Linked DNA regions of Wigglesworthia glossinidia endosymbiont of Glossina morsitans morsitans (Yale colony). The protein of the gene in region 1 interacts with the protein of each later gene in a pairwise test. Links are inferred from orthologs where the notes say so. Each region holds a gene or a part of one and is shown in the gene's direction. Other genes may lie near its edges.

Region 1 (13,818 bases):
GGATGTTCATCTTTAATAAAAGAAAAAATTGTTTCTGAATTCATAGTGTTTAAAGTATCAATTCCTTTACAAAGCTGATCATTTTTAACATTAAATTCTTCTAACAATAAAAGCGCTTGTTCTTCTCCTAAAGCACTACTTAATGTTGTTTTTAAATAATCATAACATTCTTTTTCTGGACTGATTAATGTACGAGCATCATTATGAAATTCATCTAAAACAGATTTTAAATCTGATCTAGAATAAATACCTAAATTTGCCATATTTTTACTAATTACTTCTATTTCTTGGCGATTTAAATATTTAAATACCGATGATGCTCTTTTTTCTCCGAGAGTTAACATAATAATTGCGCTATTTTTATTTAAATTCATAGTTTTTGTGTTCTTTTTTAATCCATTGACTTAAAATTTTTGCTACTAATTTTGGTTGTTTTTCAGCAATTTCTTTTAGTTCTTTAATATTATTTTCTATTAAATTATTATTATTTTCTATATTTTTTTGATTTTTTATTTGCATTTTTTCTTCTTCTGAAGGGATATTATCTTTTTGTTGCAAATTTATTTTTTTCATCATATTTTGTTGATTTTCTTGTTGCTGTTTCCACATTTTCATAAATTTATTCCAAGCAAACCAGATTGCAATAAAAGATATTATATACTTAAAAATACTGAAAATAATATTTTGTAAACGCGGATTTTCCCAAAAATAAAGACGTGATAATTCGTTTTGATTATCGACGAAATTCATATTTACAATATTTACTGTATCTCCTCTATTTTCTGAATACCCCATGGCTTCTCGTACTAAAGCGTATATATCTTGCATCTCTTGTGCATTTAACTTTATTTGATTACCATCAAGGTTAGTTCGATTATTTATCAACACAGCAACAGATAACTTTTTTAAAGTTCCAGAAGAAAATTGATTATGAGTAATTTTACGATCTATTTCGTAATTAATTGTTTTTTCATTTTGAATACTACTTGATCTTTCAGAATTGTTAGATGAATTTTCAGAAAGTGATTTTGAGTCAGTTTTATTATTTTCATATTCAGAATCTTCGATCATAGCAGATGATGGTTGTGATGGTTGGTTGCTTAATGCTCCTGGGATTCCTTCTGGAATGTTTCCAAAATTTTTATTTTCTGTAATTTGTTGACTTCGAATAGTCATGTCTTTAGGATCAGTATTTGGTTTATGCTGTTCTAAAGTTTGTTCGATTTTAGTAAAATCTATTTGAGCAGTGACTTCTGCGCGGATGTTATTGATTCCTACTATTGGAGTCAAAATAGCTTCAATTCTTCTGCGATATTCTGATTCAATTTCTCGAATATATTGTAATTGTACTACGTTACTGCTGATTTCTTTATTTTCCGGTCGAGTAAGTAACTTTCCGTGATTATCAACTAAAATAATATTATTTGCTGGTAAATTAGGAACAGTACCTGAAACTAACCATGTGATTGCTTGAATTTGATTATCATCGAGCATTCTTCCTGGATATAATGTAAGCGTAATGGAAGCTTTTGCTGATTGTTTATCTTTTACAAAAACAGAATTTTTTGGAATAGCTATATGAACACGTGCATATTGAATAGAATTAATTGTTTCTATTGTGCGTGCAATTTCTCCTTCTAATGCTCTTTGATAATTAATTTGTTCATTAAATTGGCTCATTCCAAATTTAGAATCATCTAAAATTTCAAATCCTACTGAACCTCTTTTCGGCAAATTTTTTTGAGCAAGCATTAACCTAGTTTTATATACTTGGTCTGCAGGAATCATAATAGCTCCGTTTCCATATGAAAATTTGTATGGAATATTTGCGGAAGATAATTCTGCTATAATTTCTCCTCCATCTTGATCGCTAATATTACTATATAATACTTGATAATCTGGAGATTGTATCCATATGACTAGTGCTGCGATTAAAGTAATTCCGAAAATTCCAGAAATTAAAAGAAAGTATTTTGGATTATTAAAAATTTTTTTAAAAAAATCAGTGAAATATTCAGTCGATTTGTTTTTTATATCTGTAGCCAAAACATTCATTTAATTTCCCTAAAATGCAATTTATTTAATTCAATATTTTTTTTCTAAAATTTATTGTAATTTAAATTTTGTGTTATTTTTGCTTAATAATTAACAGTTTCACATATAAAAAATCTATTGATAGGAAAATAAAGCAGTTCTTTCAACCTTAATTTTTTGGATTTGAATATTATTATTTAAGTTATTATTAAACACTAAAGCAACATATATTTAAAATTTTATTGAAATATAAAATAACTAAATTTTAATGAAAAGGTAATTATTTAGATGAAAATAGATTTTGATGAAAATCCAATAATAAACAAAATGAACGCAATAAAATTTGATTTGAATCCAAAGATAAATATAAGCAAAATTTCTCAGGATTCAGAATTCCTAAACATTTTCAGAGAAAGTATAAAAAAAATTAATACTTTAGAAGTACAATCGGAAGATATATCAAAAAAATTTGAACTAGGATATCAAAATGTTGGCATTAATGACGTTATGCTTGAAATGCAAAAAGCCGCAATAGCTTTAAATTTTGGAATTCAAGTCACTAACAAATTAGTCGGAGCTTATCAGGAAATTATGAACATGAACATATAAACTATATTTTAATTGTGAGTAAAATTTTTAATTTTTTTAAAACACTAATTTTTTATTTAATTAACTTCCAAGCAGAAGATACTTTTCTCAATAAATCGTTTACATGCTTTATTTTTTTAACATCATTATTTAAATTTGCCTCTAGTAAGACACGAATACAATATATATATAAAGACTTTAAGTTTTGAGCAAGCATAAAATTTTCGTCATTATGCAGCGCAGGTATAAGAACAGATTCGATCATAGAAATAGAATATGATATCGATTCTCCCTTCATAGAAATTTGATTGTTTTTTATTAAAAAAATTGATTTTCTAAGTTCCGAATGTAATATATCGAAAACAATATCAATTAGCTCTTTAGGATTAGCGTTTAGGATCTTGTCCTTTAAAGAAAAAAGATTCGATTTTTTATACATATTAATAGCATGTTTGTTTTGATACATATCATACTCCGTTCAGATATCAAATACTTTACGTTTTATGAGAAGACAAAATTATATCGATTTGTTTACTAATAGCATCAGTTTTAGTTAAAAATACATCTAATTTTTGAAATTGTAATTGGTATAAATTAATTCTATTACGAATCATAGTTTCAGTACGATTGATATTTTTAATTACTGCTTTATTTTTCAATTTTAAATCTTGAAGTTCAGATTCGATAATTCCTGATTTGTTTAACTTTGTATTGTTAATATATTCTTGAATTAATTGAGATATATTTGAAATAAATCCTATTTGATTTTTTTTCCCAAGAAAAAAATCTTGCATATTTAACCAGTTCTTTTCAGTATTAGAATTTAATTTTTCTTGATTTAAAATTAATTTTCCAGATTTCTGATCTATTGCTATTCCTACATCTATCAATGATGTAATATTAGTTTGTTTATAGTCACAATAATTTATTCTTGTACATTGTCTTAATTTGGAAATTAAATTTGTTAACAAGCTATTTCCAAACAAAATAGAACTTTGCGTCATATGATCTTTAGATTGCTTATTTAGATAAGAATTATGACTGTTTTCAAGTTTCAACTTCCTAAATTCTGATGTTTGATCTATAAATGTATTAAAGCAGGTAACAAATTCTTTTATATTTTTCAATACAAAATTTTTATCTTTAAAAAATCTTACAGTTTCTTTTTCGAAAAATTTTTTGGATTCATCTTTTTTTGATGTTTTAATTAAATTGAATGTAACATTTTTTAGAGCATCTGTAATAATATTGCTTTCGCGATAGTATTTAATTCCATCTACTTCTAGAATAGAACATTGTGCTTTTTGATTCTCTCGCATTTGTGTATAAGTTGTTTCGTTTTGATTTTTTTCTAGATTTTCTACATTTTTGTTAGGAAAACGTAAAATTTGATCTAGTTTATCATCTCCGTCAACATTAATTGCAAGTTGTCCATTTGTACCTAATATATCTGAACTTATTAACAAACAGTTTTCGTTAAAGTTAATTTTTTTAATTTCAGAATGAATATTTAAGTTGGATTTATTTATTGCTTTGGATATATTTTCTAAAGTTGTATTATTTCGATTAAGTTTTATCCGAACTTTTTTATTAGTTTGATTTTGTTTGTTTCCCTGAACGATATTTAAATAACGTATATTTTCTGAATTTCCTAAGATCGTGTTTTTCTTTTGTTTTAAAAATAAGGATAATGTGTGATTTTTTGCTAGTTGCACGACACTTACTTCATGTGAGCTTTCGGATTGACCGCCAGATGTAGAAAAACATTCATTTTTACTGCTTTGAAAGGAAGAAAAAGATCTTGAATTAATAGTAGAAGATTTCTGCAGAATATTTTGTAATGAATAACAAATTTTTCCCCATGCACTTATTTTATTTTTTATTATTTCTTTCTCATTTTGTAAAGGTTTTAATTTCAAGTTTTCAATTTCTATTAACCTTTGCATAAGTTCAGACGTAGCACCTTTAGATCCAATACCTAACATGGATATGTTTGTCATTTAAATCCTCTGATATTTTTTCTTTTTAAAAGAAATATATCGGTGAATTTTAAAAAAAGTTTATTTTGACATATAAATATAAAAGCTCTAGGCATATAAAAAAATGCGAAAATCTCATTAGTAACACAAAATTTAAACTTGTAAATTACTATATTTTTTAAAGCTTTGTTAATCCGAGCCGATATCTTTTATCGTGTTCTTAAATATATTCAACAGAACTTCGCATAAAACGAGGGAAACCGTATATGTCTCATGTAATTAATACTAACATGCTATCTATAACTGCTCAAAATAATTTAAACAAGTCTCAGACATCTCTTAACACGGCAATTCAAAGACTTTCTTCCGGTTTAAGAATTAATAGCTCCAAAGATGATGCTGCCGGGCAAGCTATTAGCAATAGATTTACTTCGCTTATTAATGGTCTCGGTCAAGCAGCAAGAAATGCAAATGACGGTATTGCAGTTGCTCAAACTGCAGAGGGAGCTATTAACGAAATTAATGAAAACATGCATGCTATTCGACGTTTGACTGTACAAATTAAGTCTACTGCATCAGTTTCTAAAGCAGATAAAAAATCAATTCAAGACGAAATAAAGAAACGTCTTAGCGAAATTGATCGCTTAGCGGAACAAACAGAATTTAATGGAATGAAAATTCTTAGTCAAAATCAACGACTTAGCGTTCAAATTGGAGCAAATGACGGACAAGTAGTTAACATCGATCTATTTAAATTGGATACAGAATCTCTGCACGTTAAAGATTTTAATGTAAATTCAGATGCTCTGTACGCTTCTGACATAGACGAAAATGCTGTTACAAGTGCTAAGATAGGAATAGAAGCAAAAAAAATATTAGATTCTAGCACTCCAGAAAGTAAAAAGAACATTAAACGCCAATTATATGAATCAGGCGGCGAATATTTCTTTAAACAAATTGACGGCAATGAATACTATAAAGTAGAAATATCAAATACGGGAGTAGCACAGTACAACTCATCTTCCCCAGCCGAATTAACTGAAATACCTAAGTCAGTAAAAACAGCTCAAATAACAGTAGAAATTGATCCAAAAACGCTTGCAGTAGGAGAAACATTAAAATCTTATATGAAAGATGGTATTCAACAGTATCTTATACACAAACAAGAAGGAGATAAAGAAATCTATCACGAAGCTATTATTAATTACGAAGGAAAAGTAAAATCAGGTTCCGAACTAGATTTCGAAACACTTTTAACCATGGACCCATTAAAAGAAATAGATGATGCTATCGCAAAAATAGACGATATACGAGGATCTTTAGGAGCAACTCAAAATCGATTAGGTTCCGTAATTAATAGTTTAAGTACTACAATAGCAAATTTGACACAGTCAAGATCAAATATTTTAGATGCAGATTTTGCCACAGAAGTATCTAACATGAATCGCGCTAACATTCTACAACAAGCAGGTACAGCAGTTTTAGCACAAGCTAATGCGGTTCCTCAAAATATTTTAGCTCTATTAAGATAGAGAAATAAAACAAATATATGGTCCTATATATTTCGGGGCCATATATTTTCAGAAAATAAATAAATCAAAAAAACTCATTATTATAACAATACGAAGAACAAAATTCTTTAAACTTTTCGTTGCAAATTTTACACTGAAGAAAAAGTACATTACATTTTTTTCTTGCGCAATTTTTATGTAAATAAGATTGATTAATTTTACACTGATGACAATAAGATACTATATTTATATTAGTATTTTCAAACAGACGTGCATCAAATACAAACATTTTACCTAAAAATTTTACAGCATATTTTTTTTTTCTCATATAATTAATATAATTTATAATACCGCCTTTTAAAAAAAATACATGTTCGAAATTATTTTGTATTAACCATGCGCTCGCTTTTTCGCATCTAATACCTCCTGTACAATATAAAACAATCTTTTTATGCTGATAATTTTTGAGCGCCCTAGTCATGTTTGTTAATTGGTTTCTAAAAGTTTGTGCAGGCACATGTATTGAATTTTCAAAATGTCCTATTTCATATTCATAATTATTTCTTACATCTACAATTAAGCAATTTTTGCTATTAGACATAGTGTTAAATTGTTTCACTGATATACATTTGCCTAATTTTTCTACATTAAATTTAAAATTTTTAATACCATCATTTACAATATGAGGTCTAACTTTTACTTGTAATTTATAAAAAGATATTGAATGATCGTCAGTCGAAAAATTAAATTTTACATTTTTAAAAATTGGATTTAATTCATATAAAAAATTTTTTAATATATATATATATTTTTTATATATATAAATCTGCGCGTTAATGCCTTCTTGAGCAATATAAATTCTTCCCAAGATTTTTAACTCTTTTAATTTATTCAGTAATATTAATTGTAATTTTTTTGGATTTTGAATGTGGAAATATCGGTAAAAAGATATTGTTTTCTTTTCTTTAAAAGTTAAACTAGATTTTATATTAATGTTTTTCATAAAGATTTAAACAATTAAAATTTTTATATAAAAAATTGTATTTCAAAATTATAAATCAAGCATAAATTTATTTCAAATTACATAAAAATTAAATTTTCGATAAAATTAATGTAATTATTTTGATTTAAGTAAATTTTTTTTGGATTGTAACCAAATTAAAAAATGTAACTTACTTAAAATTACAGGATCATTCAATATAAATAAGCGTTCAAAAATATCGAGATTTTTAATTCCTTTTAAAAAAATAATATTTAAATACTTTTGTCTGTTGATTTCAATTAATTCAGAATGATTGTGTCGTGAATTTGCAAATGTTATAGCAAGTGCATTATACGCAGGATGTATAATAGCTTGAAAAAAACCATTTTTTAATAATCTTGATTGATTAATTTTAAAATATTTTTTAGTATTCACTAGTTCTTTTGGTGGTAAATATTCTTCAGGAATTAGAAATAAATTCAATTTTTTTAAAAATAAACCTATAGTCGAATAACTTGAATAAACAGAAATTAATGGCGACATAATCAACGCACTAAGAATAGGAATGAACCAAAATAAATATTTAAAATTAATATAAAAAATTAATCCTAAGGTCCAAAAAATTCCAATTAATACTTGCGATAAATGATGCTTGAAAGCATCACGCCAACTCGTGATTTCGTTGTTACGTTTTGGCGATTTCCACGTTATTGGACGTCCAATACATGCACTAAAAATAAAAAATGTATGACATACCATTTTAATCGGAGTAAAAAACATAGAAAATATTATTTCTAATAATATTGATAATATAAAACATTTAGCACCTCCAAATGGTTTTGAATTTTTGGAAATTATTAACGTTATACTAAATAACTTTGGTAAAAATAACAAAAATAAAGTTACAAAAAATAGTTCTGTAGCTATTTTTAAATACCAATAAGGAAAAAAATGAAAATAAGAGTTTATTGCAGAAATATATTGAAATTTAATATTATATATTATTTGTAATATTGTAGATAAAATTAAAAATGCAAACCAAAGCGGCGCTGATAAATACGACATCACTCCAGTTAAAAATACTATTCTATGCACTGGATGCAATCCTCTAACTAGAAATAATCTAAAATTCATTAAATTTCCGTAACACCATCTGCGATCTCGTTTTAATTCATCTAATAAGTTAGGTGGTGGCTCTTCATAACTCCCAGGTATATCATATGCAATCCATACTCCCCACCCGGCACGACGCATTAGAGCGGCTTCAACAAAATCATGTGATAAAATTGATCCAGACAAAATTCCGCTTCCAGGAAGGGGGGCGAGAATACAATTTTTCATAAATGGTTGAATTCGAATAATAGCGTTATGTCCCCAATAATGTGATTCTCCTAATTGCCAAAAATGCATTCCAGCTGTAAATAAAGGAGTATATACTTGTGTTGCAAACTGATGATAACGTGCGTATAAAGTATTCATGCCTGAAGTTTTTGGAATACTTTGGATAATTCCTGCTTTAGGATTTGATTCCATTAATTTGACAAGATGAATAAGACAATTTCCGCTCATGACACTATCTGCATCTAAAATAACCATATATGAGTATTTTTTACCCCATCTGCGGCAAAAATCATCAATATTTCCACTTTTTTGTTTTATACGTCTATGACGACGTCGGTAAAAAATATTATTAAATCCCTTGGTTTCTTCACATAATTCTATCCAAGACTTTTGTTCTGAAACACAAATATCTGGATTGTAACTATCGCTTAATATATATATATCAAAAAATTTAATTTTTCCAGTAGCTATAATAGATTCATAAGTAGCTTTTAAACCTGCAAATACACGTTCAACATTTTCATTACAAATCGGCATTAAAATCGCAGTTCGGTGGTGATGATTTAATTTTTTTTTAATATGATTGTTAGAAATATTAAATTTATCATTTTTTACACTTAATTGAATAAATCCCATAAATGCAGTCCAAAAACTAGCTGAAACCCAAAAAAATAAAACAAAAAATAGTAATAATATTGTAGTATGTAATGTATATAAGATAATTTTTTCAGAATATTTTAAAAAACTATAATTGAAGTTATGAATTAAATTTATACAAGATAAATTTTGGTGTAATAAAATACTATTTAACTTGTATGATGCTATCGTAGTTTGTATTAAAATTAAAAGTAAAAATATATATCTTCTTGCAATACCTACAATTCTCCATTTTTCTAAATTACACTTTTTTTTATTCTTAAAAATAAATTGAAAAATTTTTTTTTTATTAAAAAGTTGTTTAAAAATTAATATGTAAGAATTAATTATCCATGGTGTTGGAGCAATACTAGAACGATTTACTTTAGGTGTAGATCGGATTAATGGACGATTATTGGAATCTTTTATCATTATTTTTGGAAAATTTATAATTTTTGGCCAAGCTAATTTAAGACGTTTTTTTACAGATGACATCGTGATATCTTTCCAACAAAACATATTATATTTTTTATTTTTATTTTCGATTAAAGCACGATGTATGTAAAATAATCGTTTATAAGTGTATTTGTATATCTTGTGAGTTAAAATATCAATTTTTTTATTTGAACACTTTAAAAGTTTTATATAACTTGTATTAAGCAAAGTAAAATCTCGTCTAATTATTTTAGTTTAAAATTAATATAAATTAAAATTTCAATTTTTATATGTATTAAAATTTAAAATAATTTTTAATTATTCATAATGATAAATTTTTGATCTTTATAAGATATCTTTGAAAAATTTTATAAATTCATTTGAAAAAATTAAATATATTAAATATAATTGATTTATATCAAATATATAAATTTATTGAAACATATCATAGTTCATTATATAATAATAAATATAGTAATTTTACTACAATTTAGTTTATTAATTTTAAAAGGCAGAAGATCTTTAATATGAAATTTACTTATATTTAAATATTTTAAAAATTTTTTCAGAATTATTTTATTTTCATTTTGAAAACTAAAAATTTATTTTTGATTGAAGCATATTTATTAGTTTAATAAAATAAATCAAGTATATATTTTATACATAAAAAAATTGATTATATACTTTTTTAATCGTTATTTCATGTAAATATTTCAAAAATTATTTTTCATTTCTCTAAGAGTTTTAAAAATATACCATTCTTCTTCTAGTAATAAAGATTTTAGCTTGCCTTGAAAATTGAAATTGTAAGGATTTAAAAAGATGTTAATTTGACGTTCTAAATATAATATAGACGGCACAGTGGGTTTTTTATGCAAACGTAGCATTTCGACATGTTTTTTATAAAGTAGCAATGCAGCATTTTCAGGTAATATACTAAGCGCAAAATTCAAATTTTGCAAAGTATATTCGTGTCCTGCACAAATTAGTGTATTTGGAGGCATCTTATTTATTTTTTTAATTGATAGATACATATCATAAGCATTTCCTTCAAATAATCTTCCACATCCTGCAGAAAATAAAGTGTCACCAGAAAAAAACCATGGGGTAGTATAAAATCCTATATGACCTAAAGTGTGTCCGGGAAGATTAAATACCTGAAATATTTGATTTAATAAAAATAACTTATCTCCTTCTTTTACTATTTTAGTAGTACCGTTATAGATTGTTTCTTTAGGGCCATATACAGGAATTTGAAAAATATCTTTCAATTTTTGTACGCCATCAACATGATCGTAATGATGATGCGTTAATAATATTGCGATTGGTATAAAATTTTTTTTTACACATAACTTATATACAGAACTATATTCTCCTGGATCAATAATTAAACATTCTTTTTTTTCATTATATAAAATCCAAATATAGTTATCTTTATTTGATTCAATCTTAGTAAGATACATATAGTTTTCCTGGTTGAGTTGAAATTAATAACATTATTTATTTTTAATACTATTTAATGCATAGTAAACTTATAAAATAAATTGTAATTAATTTTTTTTATACAATAAAAAAATTTTTTTTATTTAACATAGAATTATATCATAATTGCGTTATTATATTTTTGATAAAAAATTTATAACGTTCATGAAAAAAATTTTTATTAAAAAAAATTAAAATTTATATTAGTCAATATAAATTTTATTCAATAAAATACGAATAAACTTTGAGCATCTAAAAAATATAATATTAAATATTGAAATTAAAAATATAATATTAATTTTAACATTTTCGATACTTTATATCTACCGTACTAGGATTTTCAGCAGCAAGACGTGCTAATAAATCACACCTGTCATGCTCTGTGTAATTTGTATGTCCTTTAATCCAATTCCAGTGAACAAGATGTTTTTTTATAAGCGAATCAAGTTGTTTCCATAAATCAATATTTTTTACAGGTTTATTTCTTTTTGTTTTCCAATCATTTTGTTTCCAAAATTGGATCCATTTTGTAATTCCATATCTTAAATAGTTACTGTCTGTATTCAAAGTAATATTATAAATATCTTCTAATGATTCTAAAGCTATGATAGCTGCTAATAATTCCATTCTGTTATTAGTCGTAAAATAATATCCATTACTAATTTCTTTATATAATCCATCACCAAATATTAAAATACCATATCCTCCTGGTCCAGGATTCCCTAAACATGATCCATCTGTAAATATTTTAATTTTCTTTTTCATTGTAATGTATTAATATCTTAAAAACATTTAATTATTTTTAATATATGCAAACTCAAATTGATAGACAAATTGTTTTAGATACTGAAACAACTGGAATCAATAAATATGGACCACATTATTATAATCATAAAATAATTGAGATTGGAGCAATAGAAATTATTAATCGTAGATTCACCAATCAATGTTTTCATACATATTTAAAACCCAATCGTCCCGTAGATATTTCTGCTTTTAAAATACATGGTATTAGTGATGAATTCTTATTTGATAAACCTATTTTTTCTAATATAGCTTTAGATTTTATTAATTTTATCAAAGGGTCGGAGTTAATAATTCATAATGCTAATTTTGATGTAGGATTTATAAATTACGAACTTAAATTAATGCAAAATAATCTTCAAAATATTGCAGAAATTTGCACTGTTACAGATACATTAAAATTAGCAAGAAAAATATTCCCCGGAAAACGTAACAATCTGGATGCATTATCCGAGAGATATGGTGTAAATACTGCAAAAAGAACTATGCATGGAGCATTATTAGATGCTGAAATCCTTTCTCATGTATATCTGTCAATGACAGGAGGGCAAATTTGCATAAATTTTTCAAAAAAAATGAATGCTAATATTTTACGAAAAAATTATAAATTTTTTGATAAAAATCATCATAAAAAAACAATAAAAACAAGCACTCCGATAATTTATGCAAATGCAGAAGAAATACATGCACATAAAAAATATATTCAAATGATAAAAAATACAAATAATTTTTGTTTATGGGATGAAAAATAAAAATTTTCACGAAACTTATAAATACATTAATTTAAGATCAAAGATCTCTACTATATAGATAGTAAGAAGTACGTTTAGTAGTTTTTTTTCTATATATCTTCCAACTTTTTGGAACTATAGGATCTGAATTTGATCGATCTATTTCAATGTAAATCCACGATTTTTGCTTTAAAAAATAATTTTTTTCTAAAAAATAAACTACATAATTAACTAAATTAATATTTAAATATGGAGGATCAATAAAAACTATATCAAAAGAAAATCGTGGTTTTTTTAACCAAATTAAAATATTCGTCGTGATAACACGAAAATTTTTTGCATGTAAATCATTTAATTTTTTCATTAATCTTAGATTAAGATATAAATTTTTTTCTATAAAAAAAACAAATTTGGCATATCTTGACAACGCTTCACTACCCAATATACCGGTACCAGAAAAACAATCTAAACATAAAGATCCTTGAACAACAGGAGCAAGCCAATTAAACAATGTTTCTCGAATCGAACTTAAAGTAGGACGCAAATCAGTAATAAATGGTACTAAAAATTTTGTATTTTTCCATTTTCCTCCAATAATACGAATTTTATGTTTATTTAAATTTTTTATGTTCATTTTTATGATTATAATTATTTATTTAATTATGATTTTAAATATTTATTTAAAAATAGATTATTGATTTAAACTTAATTAAAAATTTAATTAAATGATTAAAATTAACTAATTTTTTAATGGTATAATATATTAATTAATATTTTTTAGTAAACTATCACATAACAAAAAGAATGAAAAATACAAATATAGAAAAAAAATCTAATTTTTTGAAACAATTTAATACTAAAATTTTTGCCAATATAAAATCAAGCTTAATTAACAGCCAAAAATATTTTGGCAAAAAATTGTCTAACATTTTTCAATCTAAACAAATAAATGAAACATTATTTAATGAAATTGAAACACATTTGTTAAGTTCTGATTTAGGAGTACAAACTACAAAAAAAATTCTTGATAGTTTAATAATCGAAAATAAAAAAAAAAATATTGTATGTTCTAATGAATTATATATTTTACTTAAAAAAGAAATTTTGAATATTCTAATTAAAGTGCAAAAACCAATTACTTTTAACAAAAAAATGCCATTTATTATTTTAATGGTAGGCGTAAATGGTGTAGGAAAAACTACTACTATTGTAAAAATGGCATATAAATACAAGTCAGAAGGAAAAAAAGTAGTAATAGTAGCAGGAGATACATTTCGTGCTGGAGCCATAGAACA
Region 2 (10,986 bases), 510 kb from region 1 along the record:
AAAATTTTTTAATACAAAATAAATTTCTGATAATTTTGCACGGTTTATCCAATCTGCTGCAGATATTCCGTGCATGTTATTCATACGCATATCTAATGGACCATCTTGTAAAAATGAAAATCCTCTATTTTTATCGTCAATTTGGAAAGAAGAAATCCCAAAATCAAACAAAATTCCATTAACTTTTCCAATAAGATTATATTTTTTTGCATATTGTGTAATTGATGAAAAATTTCCGTGAATAACTTTAATTCTAGGATCTTGGAGGTTGCTTGCTATTTTTATAGCAAGTGGATCTCGATCAATAACGATTATTTGACCTTGAGAATTTAATTTAGATAAAATTTTTTTTGTATGACCCCCTCCTCCAAAAGTTGCATCAATATATGTTCCGCTTGGAATAATATTAATTACATGAATTACTTCATTTAACATTACTGGTATGTGCATATCTCTTTTATAATAACTATTATAAATAATAATATCAGTTAAATACGAATATTTTTATTTAAAAAAATTTATTCTTGAAATAAACAATTAAATTTTAAATTTAATTTTTTTAAAAACACTAATTAGCTGTTAAAAATAAATCTTATAATTAAGATTGCATTTTTTAAATGAAATATTGATACGCTAATTTTTTAATAATATTTAAAAATTATATTTTAATATAACAATTACACTTTTCGAATTTCTTTTAAACTTTGATCAATAAAATATAATCCATGCATATCAGAATTTATCAGCTCTATTCGATCTAAAATAGATTTAAACATTCTTTCTTCTTCATATTGTTCTGAAACGTACCATTTTAAAAAATGAAAAGTTCGATAATCTTGAATTTCTGTTGCATAATGTGATATTTTATGAATTCTTTTACTAATCATTTTTTCGTGGTCATAAGAAAATTGAATGATATCTTTGAAAGATGGGAAATGTTCTGGAGGTGCATCGATAGCTCCTATTCTAGGCGTACTGTCTGAATCATTTAAATAGTCAAATAAACGATACATATGATTCATTTCTTCGTTAGATTGTTGTTTAAAAAATTTACACCCTTCTAATAATTTATTATTATTGCACCAAACACTCATTTGAAGATATAAGTTAGATGAAAATAACTCAAGATTAAGTTGTTTATTTAAATGTGCTATCATTTCTTTTTGAATCATAATTTGAGCATCCTGTATTTTAATAAATTTGTTTTAATTTACACTAAAAATTAATAATAATATATATATGAAAAAAATAACATTTAATATATCTGAAATTTCTAATTTAGAAAAAGAAAAAATTATTTCTGATTTGGCAGCTTCCGGGATTGCTTTCCAAGAAAGGCACAATATGTCTGTCCTAGTGCAAAAAATTGCAAATAAGCAACCCGAACATTTATTGTCGTATTTTTATAAAAGACTAGATCATTATAGAGCAATTGCAAAAAAAATTAAAAGGTCTTTTTTATAATAAAACAAAATTAAAAATTTTTTAAATATTTTTTTTTATAAAATAATTTATTTTTGTTTTTAGCTAAAGTTAATTCGATTAATTTATTAATTAATGAAGAAAAATTAACTCCTGAAGCCTCCCATAATTTAGAATACATGCTATTTTCAGTGAATCCGGGTATCGTATTAATTTCATTTAAAATGATTTCTTCTTTTTTTGTTATAAAAAAATCTATACGAGCCATAATGCTACATTCTAGCATTAAAAATACTTTTTTAGCTATTTGACGAATATTATTTGATAAATTATTTGAAATGTTTGCTGGAATAATTAATTTACTATCCTTGATGTATTTGGCTTGAAAGTCATAAAATTTATTTTTATGTTGAATTTCACCACATATACTAGTAACGGGTTGTTCGTTGCCTAAAATTCCAACTTCTATTTCTCGACCAGAAATTAAAGGCTCAATAAGTATCTTATTATCATAAAAAAAAGAATTTTTTATTGATTTTTTTAATTCAAAAAAATTTGATGCTAAATTTACACCGATCGAAGATCCTTGTGTAGCTGGTTTGACAATACATGGAAAACCAATTTTTTTTATAATTTTTGAATATTTTATTTTTTTATATTTTTTTTGATTTTTTATAGTAATTGAAGGTGTTACAAGAATATTGAAAGTTTTTAAAATACGTTTTGTCATGTCTTTGTCCATACATATACTTGATCCTAAAACTCCAGAACCTACGTAGGGTACATTTAAAACATTATAAAATCCTTGAAAACTACCATTTTCTCCTTTTTCACCATGTAAAACTGAAAAAATTAAGTCTACTTGCAACGTTTTTTTATTACTTAAATTTAAAAACTTAAATTTCCACTTCCCTGGTATGACTGCTATATATCCAGTAGCTGGACCTAATTGTATACGATTCATGTCATTTGGATATAAAACATATTTTTTATGTGTTCTTATTCCTAATTTTCCATTTTTTTCAACACCAATTAAAATAAGATGATATTTATTTTTATCAATAGATTGAATAACATTAATTGATGATTTTAATGATATTTGATGTTCTGAAGATTCTCCTCCAAAAAAAATAGCAATGTTTATTTTCATTTTATTCTAATCTTTATTAAAGATATTATGATAGTGCACATTTTAAAAAATTTATAAAATGTATGTAATACAATAATTTTTTTTATATGCTTGTATTTTTTAAATAATATTATATTATCAGTTTAATTAAAAATTTTTAAGTGATATATTTATAATTTAATACACACTAGTATTATTGTAATGTATATAAATTAAAAGATCTCAAAATATTAATTATATTGCAGAAATTTACTAATTAAGGAAATATTTACATGTCTATAATTAAATTGGTTTTGATGCGTCATGGAAGAAGTATATGGAACGATCAAGATCGTTTTACTGGATGGACAGATATTGAATTATCTGAAAAAGGCGAAAAAGAAGTAAAATATGCAGGAGAAGTATTAAGATCTTTTGGGTATTTATTTGATTTTGCTTATACATCTTTATTAAAAAGAGCTATTCATAGTTTATGGATTCTTTTACAAGAAATAGATCAATCTTGGATTCCAATAGAAAAATCTTGGAGATTAAACGAAAGACATTACGGAGCTTTACAAGGATTTAGCAAAAATGAAATTAAAACAAAATATGGCAGTGCACAATTAAAAGAATGGCGTCGTGGATTTTTAAGTATCCCTCCGAAATTAAACACAAATGACATACGATTTCCAGGAAATGATCCGCGATATCTTCGTTTAAAACTTTCTGGTCAACTTCCTACTACAGAAAGCTTAAAATCTACAATTGATCGTATTATACCGTATTGGAAAAAAAAAATTTTCCCCAAATTAAAAAATAAGAATAAATTAATTATTGTTGCACATGGAAATTCTATTCGAGCAATTATGAAATTATTAGATAATCTTGACGAAAAACAAATAACCCAGTTAAATGTGCCCACTGGAGTACCATTAATATACGAATTTGATAAAAATGTATGTCCTAAAAAGCACTATTTTTTGTTTTAAAAAGTAATAATTTAAAATATAAAAAAATTTTAGTATGTATAAGAAAAATTTTTATCATATTTTTGAATATAGTACATTTGATAATATTTTCCTTTCGATCTTAATAACGATTGATGAGTACCTTTTTCAATAATTTTACCATGATGGAGCACTAAAATTTGATCAGCATTTAATATAGTACTTAATCGATGTGCAATTACGATTAAAGTAGTAGTATTTTTTATTTTATACAAAATATAATTAATTTTTTGTTCTATATCTGCATCTATATTTGCGGTAGCTTCATCAAGTATCAATATACTTGGTTCAGAAACTAATACTCTTACAAAAGATAGTAATTGCTTTTGCCCCATAGATAATCTATTGCCGTATTCATCTAACTTAGAAAAAATGCCTTTTGGAAAAGAATTGATAAAAGAAATTAAATCTAAACTAGATAAAATAGACCAAACTTTTTTTTCACTAATATTTCTGCCAAGTACAATATTATCGTAAATTGTTTTTGCCATAAAACAAGGTTCCTGTTGTACCATAGCAATACTATTTCTCATAGAATACTTAGACAACGTTTTTATTGATCTATTATCTATTAATATATGTCCTTCTTGAATTGGATAATGACCCATTATTAAATTTGCTAAAGTAGTTTTTCCGCTGCCTGTTTTACCTACTAATGCTAAAAAACTTTTTTCTGGTATTGAAAAAGATATTTGATTTAGTATAGGATTCTTATGATAGGAAAAAGTTAAATTTTTTACTTCAACTTTACCTTGAAGAATTTTTCGATGATCATTGCCATAACGTTGTATAGGGCAATCTAATAAATAAAAAATTCTTTCTCCTGAAGCGATAGATTGTTGTAAAATAGATTGTTGAGCAGCTAGTTCTATTAAAGGTTCGCTTAATCTACCAAGATAATTAATAAATGTATATAAAATACCAACCCCCATGATTTTAGAGGTATTTAATCCAAAAAATAATAATATTATACAGAGAATTAACGAAAACAATAAACTTAACAAAGGACGAAGTAAAAATCCTTCTAACTTTAAATTTTTCATTCTTACTTGAAAATGCTCATAACCCAGGATATATAATTTTTCTCTAAATCTTTTTTGTTGTTGAAATTGCTGTATAATACTCATATTTTGAATAACTTCGTTGAAAAAGTTATTAATGTTTGCAACACAAGTCCGTAATTTTCTAAAAATTGGTATGCTATAATATTGATATAAACGCATTATATAAAATAAAATTGGAAATAAAAAAAATAAAATACATCCTAATTTAAAATTTAATATTAGAATAGCTATAAACATACTCCCAACTAATGCTATATTTTTTAGTAGTGACGATATAAAATGTGTAAACAAGTCTTTAATAACTTCCGTATCGTTAACAACAATCGAAATTAATTTACCAGTAGATTGGGCATCAAACCAAGATAAAGGCTGTTTAAGTAAAGTACGCATTATCTCAATCCTGATTGTTTTAACAATGCTAAGAGATATCGTACTAAATAAAAACATTTGATGATATCTTAAAATAGCTGATAAAAATTGAAAACTTATAAAAGTTAAAATTAAAACTACTATAATATGCGAAGAAATTTGAATTTCACTAAAAAAACAATCAATAAAATAACTAATAATTATTGGTCCCGAAATTTCCATAATAGAAGAAGTCCACAACAATATGCATATTAAGAAAATTTTTTTTCGAAATGGAAAAGCATAGCGTAGTAATCTTTTTAAAGGATGAAGAGTATAATTTTTTTTACACATCGTATGAAGCTTCCTAATTTTTGTTTAGTGTATTGCTATATTTAAATTTTTGATACTTATACATTTTAGAATACCATCCTTTTTCTTTAACAAGCATATTATGACTTCCACGCTGTTTAATCATACCGTTTTGCAATACTAAAATTTCTGAAGCTTCTTTCAAAAGAGATAGTTGATGCGTACTAATAATCAAAATTTGATAATTCTTTATCTTTTTAATATTTTTTATTATGTTATATCGCGTATAATTATCTACAGAAGAAAATGCATCATCTAAAATTAATATTTCTGAAGGAAATAATAATGCTCGTGCAATTGCAATACGTTGTTTTTGTCCGCCCGAAAGCATCACACCTTGATCTCCAATTTTTGTATGATAACTTTTTGGAAAGCTTATTATATCCTTATGTATACATGCTAATTTCGCTGCGCATTCAATTTGATTGTGTGTTGCGTTAGGATATCCTAAACAAATATTATTTTTAATACTATCTGAGAATAAAAACGGGGCTTGATCAACAAAAGAAATCAAGCTTCTCCATTCATCTAAAATTATAGAATTTAGAGGTAAATTATGAAACAATATCTTACCTTCATACACATCAAAATTTCTTAATATTAAAGAAATTAATGTACTTTTTCCTGATCCAGTTGGACCACATAATCCAACATAACTTTTTGGTTTAATATTAATTTTAATATTTTTTAAAATTATCTGATTATTAGTAGGATAAAAAAATTTATTAATTGAAATTAATATGTTTCCTTTACGACTTGGTAAAGAAATTTTGCCGTCCGTAAATGTTTCTGTATTCAAATAAGTGTAAATTCTATTATATGCTACATTTCCTCTTTCAACAATATTAAATGTCCAAGCAAATGCTAACATAGGCCAAATCATTAAACCAAGATACATAATAAAACTAGTTAATTCTCCTATAGTAATAATATTTTTATGAATTAAATAAATTCCTCCGGAAACTGCTAATAAATTAGATAATCCTACCGATAAATAGATTACTGGATCAAATTTAGCATCTATTTTAGAGGAATGTATATTTTTGATATGAGATTTTTTAATAGAACTAATAAAAAAATTAAATTGATATTTTTCAGATCCAAATGATTTTATTGTACGTATATTTTTAAGATTTTCATGTATTACACTATTTAATTGAGAAAAAGCATTTTGCGCAATACAAAAACTGTAATATAATTTTTTACCGAATCCATTGATACATAACACCATGAATGGCATAGGAATTAATGAAAAAAATGCAAGATACATATTAATTTTAATACTCATGATTAACATTACAGAGAATCCAAGAACTAAAGAATCAACTAGTGTTAGTACTCCTTCTCCAACAGCATAAACGATCTTATCGACATCATTAATAGCTCTAGTAATTAGATCGCCTGTTTTATTTTTTAAATAAAAAATTTTTTTTTGTTTACTTAAAATAAGATAAAATTGATCACGTAAATCTAATGCTAATCGATATGCAGAGCCAAACAATATTATTCGCCAAATATAACGTAAATAATATACCAAAATAGATGAACTGATAATTCCACAAATTAATATTAATAAACCTTTCGTTGTGGAACGTAAATTAATTACATTATCTACAATGATTCCTACTAACCAAGGAGAAATTAATTTTAATATCGAAATAATAATTAATAATAATATTGATAAAATATATTTTTTCCACTCACGCTTAAAAAACCAACTTAATTTTAAAAATAATTTCACAATTAATTTCCAAATGTGTATAAATTAAAATTTATATAAAATTAATATTTTAGTATAATTATACTGTAATTAATCAAATTAGTCTTATAATATTATACTAGATAAAACATTATAATTAATAATTTAATTATTTATTTTAACTAATGAATAATTCATATAAATTTTTAATTTTATCAAGATTTTATTTGATACAATATTATTTATGTCAAATAGTAAAGGTATTTAAAATTAAATTAATATTGTTTGCTCGAAGATATTTTACTTTGATTTTTGATGAATTTTGAAATACGATGTGGATATTGGGAATATGTATTTTTTGATATATAATTTTTAGATTTTTGATTTTTATGAATTAATTTTATTTTTAAAGATTTATGAAAAGTTGATGTATTGGTTAATAACCGAATTGCATCTTTAGATAAACTAGTTGATAATTCTATTACGGAATAATCAAAAAATAATTTTATATGTTTAATAAATTTTTTGCTGATTTTTCCTATATTAATCATCAATTCGAAGATATTTTGAACAAATATTGAATCTTTTTTTCCAAGATTAAGACGATAAAAATAATTTGAATGTAATGATTTAAGATGAGATTTTTCATGTTTTTTGATTTTTAATTTTTTTCTATAATTTAAATTTAAAATTTTTTTATCTTCAGATAGTATTAGAGGTTTATTTTTTTGTATTAATTTGAGTAAAATAGTTGCTATTACTTTAGTATCGGAAACATCTATAATACGCATTATTTTCAATAATAAATGATTATATTTCTCTAGATCTCGATATTTTATTTGTTCTTGAATTTTTTTAGATAAATTATTTAAACGTTTTTCAACTAAATCTTTTGTTTTAGGTAATGAAATTTCTGTAATTTTTAATTTTGTACAACGTTTAATGCTATAAAGTATTTTTTTTTCTCTATTTTCTAAAAATAATAATGCTTTTCCTGTCCTACCAGCACGACCGGTTCTTCCAATACGATGTATATACGCTTCGGAATCTAATGGGGCGTCATAATTAATTACTAAATTAACGTGTTCAACGTCTAATCCTCTAGAAGCTATATCTGTAGCAACTAAAACATCTAATTTCTTAATTTTAAATTTGTTTAATGTATTTTCTCGAAGTAATTGGTTCATATCTCCGTTTAAAGCAGAACTATTGTATCCATTTCTTTCTAAAATTTCAGAAATTTCTAAAGTAGCATGTTTAGTACGTACGAAAATAATTACTGCTTCAAAATTTTCCATTTCTAAAAATCGTAAAAGTGCATCTATTTTTCTTATTTTATAAGCTATCCAATAATATTGTTGAATATCTGGTTGTGTATTAATATTACATTGGATTCGAATTTCTTTCGGTGATTGCATGAAACGACGTGCTATTTTGTTAATTGCTTGTGGCATAGTTGCTGAAAAAAGCACAGTTTGATGTTGTTTTGAAGTTTTCGATAGTATATTTTCTACATCTTCAATAAATCCCATTCTTAACATTTCATCAGCTTCATCTAAAATACAACTAGTAATTTTAGATAAATTTAAATATTTTTTATTTAATAAGTCTAAAATTCGACCGGGTGTTCCAACAATAATTTGAGGTAATTTTTTTATTTTTTTTAATTGAGTTTCATAACTTTGACCTCCATATAATGCAATAATATAAATATTTTTTGTATGTTTTGATAAATTAGAACATGCAAATTTTATTTGTAATGCCAATTCTCTTGTAGGAGTAAGAATTAGTATTTGTGGAAAATTATATTGTGATCTAATGTTATTTAATAAAGGTAAAAAAAAAGCAGCTGTTTTTCCACTACCAGTTTGTGCAACTCCTAACACATCGTGTCCTTTTAAAAGATGCGGTATGCAAGCTTCCTGAATAGGAGAAGGACGTATATAACCGAGATCATGTAACGATTTTAAAATTTCATTATTTAATCCAAGCTCAGAAAAAGAAATTTGTTTTTTATACATGCGTTAATGTGACCTCTCTCGATTAAATATTTTAATAGTTTTAATGCGATACAGATGTTTAATTTTTAAATATTTTTGTGAAAATTAGTAGCGATAAATTTAAATTTTATTTTTTTTAAAATTTATATTTTCATTGTTAAACGTATTCTGCCGTATCTATCTATTTCTACTACTTTTACAGAAACTTTTTGGCCTAATTTTAGATGCTTTGAAATATCGTTGATTTTATGATGCGAAATTTGTGAAATGTGAATCAATCCTTCTTTTCCATTGCTTAAGCTTGCAAAAGCACCAAAATTAACGATACGCGTAATTTTTGCAAGATAAGTTTGATGTATCTTAGTTTCGTCGGTAATGTTCTGTATTTCTTTTAAGGCTTTTTGAGCGTTTTCTGCATTATTTGAAATTACTTTTACTGTGCCATCATCTTCTATTTCAATCGCAGATTGAGTTTTTTCTGTTAACATTCGAATTACTGAACCGCCTTTTCCGATAACATTTTTGATTTTTTCGGGATTAATGTTAATTTTATAGATTCTTGGTGCAAAAACAGAAATTTCATTTTTAGGTTCTTTAATGCATTTATTCATAGCATGTAGAATATGTATTCTTGCTTCTCTAGCTCGATACAAAGCTTCTTTTAATATTTCTGAAGTTATTTCTTCTATTTTAATATCCATTTGTAATGCTGTAATTCCTTCTGTATTGCCAGCTACTTTAAAATCCATATCCCCTAAAAAATCTTCATCGCCTAAAATATCTGATAAAATAACAAATTCATTTTTTTCTTTAATTAATCCCATTGCAATTCCTGCAATAGAACTTTTAATGGGTACTCCTGCATCCATTAATGCTAGAGACGCTGCACATACCGATGCCATAGATGAAGATCCATTAGATTCTGTAATTTCTGATACTATCCGTACGGTATAGGGAAAAGCACTTGAATTTGGCATTACAGCCATTAAGCTACGTTTGGCTAATTTTCCGTGACCTATTTCTCGGCGCTTTGGGGAACCAATTATTCCAATTTCTCCTACGCAATATGGAGGAAAATTATAATGAAACAAAAACCTATCTGTTCGATCTCCTATTAATTCATCTATATTTTGAGCATCTCTTTCAGTACCTAATGTTACTATAGATAGTGATTGTGTTTCTCCTCGCGTAAAAATGGCAGATCCGTGAGTTCTTTTTAAAATGCCTATCTGAATATTTAAATCTCTAATTACGTTATTTTTACGTCCATCGATACGTGGTTTTCCGGATAAAATTCTATTTCGAACAATTTCACGTTCTATGTTTTTAATTACAAATTCTACTTGTTCTATATTAGCGTTGTTGTTATTTTCTATTAAATTGTTAAAAATTTTATTTTTAATATCTGCGATTTTTTCAGATCTTTTTTTCTTTTCAGAAATTAAATATGCTTCTTTTAATTCTTTACGAAAGTTATTACTAATATACTCTTGTAGTTCGAGATCTATATTTTTTAGTTTATCCCATTCGCACTTAGAACATGAAACTTTTTTTACTAATTCATTAATATTTTTTATTATGATTTGTTGTTTTTTATGTCCATATAACATGGCTTGCAGGATTTGGTCTTCTGTCAATATCTTTGATTCTGATTCTACCATTAAAATTGCATTGGAAGTTCCAGAAATTACCATATTTAACTTACTATTCATTAGTTCAGTAGTAGTAGGATTTAAAATATATTCTTCATTTATGTATCCTATCCTAGCTGCTCCTAGAGGGCCTTTAAAAGGTAACCCGGATAAGCTTAGTGCTGCAGAAACACCGATCATTGATGCAATATCTGGATTTATTTCTGGATTGACCGATAAAACCGTGGCTATTATTTGAACGTCATGAAAAAAATTTTTTGGGAATAAAGGACGTATAGGTCTGTCAATTAATCTTGATACTAATATTTCAT

Evidence for each region.
Region 2: the proteins of dnaQ (region 1) and WIGMOR_RS02865 interact in binary tests that used the Escherichia coli proteins (3 or more experiments, as listed by UniProt). The link is inferred for Wigglesworthia glossinidia endosymbiont of Glossina morsitans morsitans (Yale colony) from one-to-one orthologs.

The regions. Positions count from the first base shown.
Region 1 is NC_016893.1:64,736-78,553, forward strand. The notes cover bases 10,793-13,670. They hold dnaQ (DNA polymerase III subunit epsilon), read left to right. Parts: upstream 10,793-11,797; coding sequence 11,798-12,544; downstream 12,545-13,670. Other genes in these bases: gloB (hydroxyacylglutathione hydrolase), read right to left, coding at 10,793-10,969; rnhA (ribonuclease HI), read right to left, coding at 11,289-11,753; rsmD (16S rRNA (guanine(966)-N(2))-methyltransferase RsmD), read right to left, coding at 12,582-13,157; ftsY (signal recognition particle-docking protein FtsY), read left to right, coding at 13,328-13,670. In the rest of the region: flagellar motor switch protein FliG, read right to left, coding at 1-374; flagellar basal-body MS-ring/collar protein FliF, read right to left, coding at 361-2,055; flagellar hook-basal body complex protein FliE, read left to right, coding at 2,323-2,643; flagellar export chaperone FliS, read right to left, coding at 2,696-3,088; flagellar filament capping protein FliD, read right to left, coding at 3,117-4,622; WIGMOR_RS00345 (FliC/FljB family flagellin), read left to right, coding at 4,868-6,133; oxygen-dependent tRNA uridine(34) hydroxylase TrhO, read right to left, coding at 6,198-7,115; glucans biosynthesis glucosyltransferase MdoH, read right to left, coding at 7,230-9,734; more of gloB, read right to left, coding at 10,220-10,792; more of ftsY, read left to right, coding at 13,671-13,818. UniProt on the Escherichia coli protein: DNA polymerase III is a complex, multichain enzyme responsible for most of the replicative synthesis in bacteria. The epsilon subunit contain the editing function and is a proofreading 3'-5' exonuclease.
Region 2 is NC_016893.1:580,382-591,367, reverse strand. Bases 1-2,851 are described here. They hold WIGMOR_RS02865 (DNA polymerase III subunit theta), read left to right. Parts: upstream 1-1,239; coding sequence 1,240-1,464; downstream 1,465-2,851. Other genes in these bases: gpmA (2,3-diphosphoglycerate-dependent phosphoglycerate mutase), read left to right, coding at 2,824-2,851; WIGMOR_RS02860 (D-alanine--D-alanine ligase family protein), read right to left, coding at 1,475-2,572; ftnA (non-heme ferritin), read right to left, coding at 678-1,172; rsmH (16S rRNA (cytosine(1402)-N(4))-methyltransferase RsmH), read right to left, coding at 1-450. In the rest of the region: more of gpmA, read left to right, coding at 2,852-3,522; WIGMOR_RS02850 (SmdB family multidrug efflux ABC transporter permease/ATP-binding protein), read right to left, coding at 3,552-5,306; WIGMOR_RS02845 (ABC transporter transmembrane domain-containing protein), read right to left, coding at 5,320-7,065; WIGMOR_RS02840 (DEAD/DEAH box helicase), read right to left, coding at 7,299-9,044; pnp (polyribonucleotide nucleotidyltransferase), read right to left, coding at 9,167-10,986. UniProt on the Escherichia coli protein: DNA polymerase III is a complex, multichain enzyme responsible for most of the replicative synthesis in bacteria. This DNA polymerase also exhibits 3' to 5' exonuclease activity. The exact function of the theta subunit is unknown.